Regions from separate parts of the Micromonospora sp. NBC_01392 genome, predicted to be linked through region 1. Evidence: predicted binding sites of a transcription regulator. Region 1 holds the regulator's gene; the other holds the start of a gene.

Region 1 (3,348 bases):
AGGCTGGCCGACATCGGGTAGCGGTAGAGCTGCCCCTCGTTGGCCTTCACGCCGCCCAGGATGCCGAAGATGATGCCGACGATCATGGCGCCGAAGCCGACCACCAGGCCGATCAGGATGCAGGTGAGGATCCAGCCGACCAGCGCGATGATCGACCAGATGAGCTGGAAGTTCAGCGCGGCGACCGCGTGCGCCCGCACGGTCGGGGACTGGTTGCCCCGGGCCAGCAGCGCCACCAGCGGCGCGATCCAGCCCAGCACGCCGCCGCCGATCAGCATCCCGGCCGCGCCGCCGAAGTGCGCCACCAGGGCCCAGGTCTTGTCGTCGTTGTTGGCGTAGCCGGCCGGCGGGCCGTAGGAGCCGCCGGCGGGGTAGCCGCCGCCCGGCGCGCCGTAGCCCGGGGCGCCACCGCCGGGCGCGCCGTAGCCCGGCGTGTCACCACCGGGTGGGGGATAGCCACCCGGCGGGGGATAGCCACCCGGCGGAGGCTGGCCGCCCGGGGGCGGATAACCGCCGGGCGGGGGATAGCCGCCCCCACCCGGCGCCCCGGACAGTGGTGCGGTGGGGGGCTCGTCGGCCGGCGAGGAGCCGTACGGCGCCGACGGCGGGAACGGGTCGGGCTGGGGGCCGGGGTCCCCCGCTCCGGGAGGGCGAGGAGGTTCAGTCATGGACGTCACGGTAGGTCCCGGGGGCAAGCGGCACCAGGGCTGTTCGGCCCGACGCGCCGCCCGGACACGACGGACCGCACCCGGGGTGCGGCGCTGATCATCGCGCCGACGGGGGTGCCGACGTAGACTGGCACTCGCTACAGTCGAGTGCCAGTCGCCCGGCGGATGCCGCGCGTCGCCCGGCCGAGGTGCGTCAGGAGGTGGGGAGATGGGTCTCGACGACCGCAAGCTCGCCGTGCTGCGCGCCATCGTCGAGGACTACGTGGCCACGCAGGAGCCGGTGGGCAGCAAGGCCCTGGTCGAGCGGCACCAGCTCGGCGTCTCACCGGCGACCGTGCGCAACGACATGGCGGTGCTGGAGGAGGAGGGCTACATCCGGCAGCCGCACACCAGCGCCGGCCGGGTGCCCACCGACCGCGGCTACCGCCTCTTCGTCGACCGGCTCTCCCGGGTCAAGCCGCTCAGCCCGGCCGAGCGTCGGGCGATCGAGCGCTTCCTGGTCGGCGCCGTCGACCTCGACGACGTGGTGCACCGCACGGTCCGGCTGCTGGCCCAGCTCACCCGGCAGGTGGCCGTGGTGCAGTACCCGAGCCTGGCCCGCTCCAAGGTGCGCCACCTGGAGCTGGTGCCGATCTCCACCACCCGGCTGATGGTCGTCATGATCGCCGACACCGGGCGGGTCGAGCAGCGGCTGGTCGAGCTGCCCGCCCCGGTCCCCGCCGAACACGTGACCGACCTGCGCCGGCTGGTCAACGAGAAGCTGGTCGGCAGCCAGCTCGCCGAGACGCCCCCGTTGGTGCAGGCGCTTGTCGAGGAGTCCGCGCCGCACCTGCGCCCGGCCATGACCACGCTCTCCACCGTGCTGCTGGAGACGCTCGTCGAGCGGCACGAGGAACGGATCGCCCTGGCCGGCACCGCCAACCTCACCCGGGGCGGCCTGCTCGACTTCCAGGGCTCGCTGCGCCCCATCCTCGAGGCGCTCGAAGAGGAGGTCGTGCTGCTCAAGCTGATCGGCGAGACCGAGCCGAGCAACACCACCCGGGTGCTCATCGGCGACGAGAACGAGATCGACAATCTCCGGGCCGCGTCGGTGGTCAGCACCGGTTACGGCCCGGGTGCCACGATCGTCGGTGGGCTCGGTGTGCTCGGGCCCACCCGGATGGACTACCCCGGCAATATCGCCATGGTGAGGGCCGTGGCACGCTACGTGGGCGAACTGCTGGCCCAGAACTGACCAGTCAGGGCCGACGGCCGGGAACGGCCGGCGACCGGCGACGCGAGACGAACATGAGGACACCGAACGCAGTGGCCAGGGACTACTACGGCATTCTCGGCGTGAGCCGGGACGCCTCCGACGATGACATCAAGCGTGCCTACCGGAAGTTGGCGCGGCAGTACCACCCGGACGTCAATCCGGACCCGGAGGCACAGGAGAAGTTCAAGGACATCAACGCCGCGTACGAGGTCCTCTCGGACGACCGGAAACGGCAGATCGTCGACCTGGGTGGCGACCCGCTCGCCCCGGGCGGCGGGGGCGCGGGCGCGGGTGGCCCGGGCGGCGCCGGCCCGTTCGTCGGCTTCCAGGACATCATGGACGCGTTCTTCGGCGGCGCGGCGGGCGGCAGCCGGGGTCCCCGGCCGCGTACCCGGCCGGGCGCCGACGCGATCCTGCGGCTGGAGCTGGACCTCAACGAGACCGCGTTCGGCGTCGAGGCGCCGATCACTGTCGACACCGCGGTGCTCTGCACCACCTGCTCCGGCGCCGGCACCGCCGCCGGCACCCACCTGGCCACCTGCGAGGCGTGCGGCGGCCGCGGCGAGGTGCAGTCGGTGCAGCGGACGTTCCTCGGTCAGGTGGTCTCCGCCCGGCCGTGCACCGTCTGCCAGGGCTACGGCACCACGATCCCGCACCCCTGCCCGACCTGCGCCGGTGACGGGCGGGTGCGGACCCGCCGCTCGCTGACCGTCAAGATCCCGGCCGGCGTCGAGGACGGCATGCGGATCCGGCTGGCCCAGCAGGGCGAGGTCGGCCCGGGTGGCGGCACCGCCGGCGACCTCTACGTCGAGATCCACGAGCGGACCCACGACGTCTACTCCCGCAAGGGTGACGACCTGCACTGCCGGGTCACGGTGCCGATGACCGCCGCCGCGCTCGGCACCCGGCTGACCATCAAGACGCTGGACAGCGAGGAGACCGTCGACGTGAAGGCCGGCACCCAGCCGGGCAGCACGCTGCGGCTGCGGGCCCGCGGCGTGCCGCACCTGCGCGGCACCGGCCGGGGTGACCTCTACGTCCACCTGGACGTGCGGACCCCGACCAAGCTCGACGCCGACCAGGAGCGGATGCTGCGCGACTTCGCCAAGACCCGCGGCGAGGAGGTCGCCGAGCTGACCAAGCAGGGCGGCTTCTTCTCCCGGATGCGCGACGCCTTCAACGGGCACCCCTGACGTGTCGGCGCCGCTGTTCCTGGTCGAGGCGCTGCCCACCGGCGACACGGTGACGCTGGACGGCCCGGAGGGCCACCACGCGGCCACCGTGCAGCGGCTGCGCGTCGGCGAGGAGCTGCTGCTCGCCGACGGCCGGGGCGGCACGGCCGCCGCCGTCGTCACCGCCGTCGGCCGGGGCACGCTCGACGCGCGGATCACCTCCCGGGGGTACGCCGATGCGTGCGTCCCCCGG
Region 2 (3,348 bases), 560 kb from region 1:
GCGGCGCCGCCGCCCGGGACCGTACCCTCCTCGACCGCGGCCTTGGTCGCGGCGATGGCGTCCTCGATGCGGTGCTTGCGCTCCTTCATCTCGACCTCGGTGGCCGCGCCGACCTTGATCACCGCGATGCCGCCGGAGAGCTTCGCCAGCCGCTCGGCCAGCTTCTCCCGGTCCCACTCGGAGTCCGAGGCCTCGATCTCCTTGCGGATCTGGGCGACCCGGTCGGCGACCTCGGCGGACTGGCCGCCGCCGTCGACGACTGTGGTGTTCTCCTTGTCGACCACGACGCGGCGGGCGGTGCCGAGCACCTCCAGGCCGACCTGGTCGAGCTTGTAGCCCAGCTCCGGGGCGACCAGCTCGGCGCCGGTCAGGATCGCCATGTCCTGCAGCATCGCCTTGCGCCGGTCACCGAAGCCGGGGGCCTTCACCGCGCAGACCTTGACGGTCTTGCGGATGGCGTTGACCACCAGCGTGGACAGCGCCTGCCCCTCGACGTCCTCGGCGATGATGAGCAGCGGCTTGCTGTTCTGGAGGACCTTCTCCAGCAGCGGCAGCAGCTCCTCGATGGCCGAGATCTTCTGCGTGGTGATCAGGATGTACGGGTCCTCCAGGACCGCCTCCTGCCCCTCCACGTCGGTGACGAAGTTCGGCGAGATGAAGCCCTTGTCGAACTGGAGACCCTCGGTCACCTCCAGCTCGGTGGTGAGCGCGGAGCCCTCCTCGACAGTGATCACACCGTCGCGGCCGACCCGCTCCATCGCCTCGGCGATCAGCTCGCCGATCGTGGCGTCCTGCGCGGAGATGGTCGCGACGTGCGCGATCGACTCCTTGCTGGCGACCTCGACGGCCTTGCCGAGCAGCGCCTCGGAGACCTTGGCGGCCGCCGCGTCGATGCCCCGCTTCAGGCCGGTCGGGTTGGTGCCGGCGGCCACGTTGCGCAGGCCCTCCCGGACCATGGCCTGGGCCAGCACGGTGGCGGTGGTGGTCCCGTCGCCGGCGACGTCGTTGGTCTTGGTCGCCACCTCCTTGACCAGCTGCGCACCGAGGTTCTCGTACGGGTTGGTGAGCTCGATCTCCTTGGCGATGGTCACGCCGTCGTTGGTGATCGTGGGCGCACCGAACTTCTTGTCCAGGACGACGTTGCGCCCGCGCGGGCCGAGGGTGACCTTGACCGCGTTCGCGAGGGCGTTGACACCGTGTTCGAGCAGGTGCCGGGCGTCATCCGAGAAGCTCAGGATCTTTGCCATCAGTATCCCTTCGAAGCGACGTTGCCCCGGCCCGGCGAGCCGGACCGGGGCAACGACACTGATCGGTTGCTTACTTCTCGATGACCGCGAGGACGTCGCGGGCGGAGAGCACCAGGTACTCCTCGCCGGCGTACTTGACCTCGGTGCCGCCGTACTTCGAGTAGAGGACGGTGTCGCCGACCTTCACGTCGACCGGCACGCGGTTGCCCTTGTCGTCGATCCGGCCCGGGCCGACAGCGAGGACGGTGCCCTCCTGCGGCTTCTCCTTGGCGGTGTCGGGGATCACGATGCCCGAGGCGGTGGTGGTCTCGGCCTCGTTCGCCTGCACCACGATGCGGTCCTCGAGCGGCTTGATCGCAACCTTGGTCGCGGTAGTCACGGGCATACCCTCCTGGGGTACTTGGTGTCGTTGCCGGTCGACACGCCGACCGGCGTCAATCTGCCACATGCCACCGGGCGGGGCCGTCGTCGCGGGTGCCGGTCCGCCTGGCGTTCAACGCTCGGGCACCAGGCCCGGGCGTTGGCACCCTCAGGGTGAGAGTGCTAATCGCAGGTTATTCCTCGGCTAGCACTCCGTCAAGGAGAGTGCCAGCGCGTCGCCCGTCGTGTCGCCTCCGGAGCGGGTCGGGAGAATGAGCGGATGGATCTCGACCAGCTCACCGCGCTGCGTACCCCCGAGGGGTCGGCCGCGCTCGCCGCGGCGGAGCGGGTGGCCGGCGGCGACCCGCTGGCGGCGGCCGCCGCGCTGCGCTCGGCCGGGATCCCGGTCGGGCTCGCGGCGGCGGCGCTGACCCAGGCGGAGCTGCGCCGCCGGGCGATCGGCAAGTTCGGCACGGCGGCGGCCCGGATGTTCCTCACCCGCCCCGGGCTGGAGCAGGCCACCCGCCGGGCGGTCGCCGACCGGCGGGCCGCCCGGCTGCGCGCCGCGGGTGTGACCACGCTTGCCGACCTCGGGTGCGGGCTGGGCGCCGACGCGCTCGCCGCGGCCCGCGCCGGCATCCGGGTGTACGCGGTGGAGGCCGACCCGGTCACCGCCGCGATGGCCGCCGCGAACGCCGAGGCCGCCGGGCTGGCCGGACTGGTCACGGTGGAGTGCGGCGACGCCACCGCGTTCGACGTGACCCGGGTCGACGGGGCGTTCTGCGACCCGGCGCGGCGGCGGGCCGGCAGCGGGCGGCGCATCTTCGACCCGAACGCCTACTCGCCGCCGTGGGACTTCGTCACCGGGCTGGCCGCACGCGTGCCGCGCACCGTGGTCAAGGTGGCGCCCGGCCTGGACCACGCGCTGATCCCGGCCGGCGCCGAGGCGGAGTGGGTGAGCGTCGACGGCGACCTGGTGGAGGCCGCCCTCTGGTGCGGCCCGCTAGCCAGCGTCCCCCGTCGCGCCACCCTGCTCCGGGAGAAGGAGGGGCCCCCTCCTAACGCCTCCGGTAGAGACGGGGCCCCCTCTCACCACCTCACCGGCAGCGGCGCCGACGAGGCGGAGGTGGGCGCGGTGCGGCGGTTCCTGTACGACCCCGATTCGGCGGTGGTACGCGCGCACCTGGTCGCGGAACTGGCCGCCGACCTGGACGCCACGCTCGCCGACCCGTCGATCGCCTACCTGTACGCGGACACGGCACACCCCACCCCGTTCGCCCGCTGCCTGGAGATCACCGACGTGCTGCCGTTCTCGCTGAAGCGGCTGCGCGCCCTGCTGCGGGAGCGCCGGGTCGGCCGGGTGGAGATCCTGAAGCGGGGCTCGGCGCTGGAGCCGGAGAAGCTGCGCCGTGACCTGCGCCTGGCCGGCGACGAGGCAGCCAGCCTGGTGCTGACCCGGGTGGCCGGCGCGCCCACCGTGCTGATCGGCCGCCCGGCCTCCGGCTGACCGACCCGTTCCGGCTCGCCGTGCGGCGGCGGTCGGGCTAGCTTGACGGTCATGGCGGGACAGGGCACTCCGGCGATCGTGCTGCTGACCAGGCGGAAGATCGCGCACAGCACCCATTCGTACGCCGTGTCGCCGGACGCGCCGAACTACGGCGCGCTGGTCGCCGACGCCCTCGGGGTGCCACCGGAGCGGGTGTTCAAGTCGCTTGTCACCGACGTCGACGGCGGGCTGACC

What was found. The regulator HrcA, encoded in region 1, represses chaperone genes, less so after heat shock. The targets are predictions, from matches to a motif close to GGTTNGCACNCTCNNNNNGAGNGTGCNAACC.
Region 2: a site for HrcA is predicted at 1,766-1,796, ahead of groES (co-chaperone GroES). Genes of this name have one in related genera too.

Annotation. Positions count from the first base shown of each region.
Region 1 is NZ_CP109549.1:5,868,850-5,872,197, reverse strand. It holds gene OG767_RS25390 (DUF4870 domain-containing protein) at 1-668, opposite strand, end outside; gene hrcA (heat-inducible transcriptional repressor HrcA) at 877-1,902, shown strand; gene dnaJ (molecular chaperone DnaJ) at 1,974-3,116, shown strand; gene OG767_RS25375 (16S rRNA (uracil(1498)-N(3))-methyltransferase) at 3,118-3,348, shown strand, end outside.
Region 2 is NZ_CP109549.1:6,431,122-6,434,469, forward strand. It holds gene groL (chaperonin GroEL) at 1-1,247, opposite strand, end outside; gene groES (co-chaperone GroES) at 1,318-1,632, opposite strand; gene OG767_RS28000 (THUMP-like domain-containing protein) at 1,888-3,114, shown strand; gene ybaK (Cys-tRNA(Pro) deacylase) at 3,166-3,348, shown strand, end outside.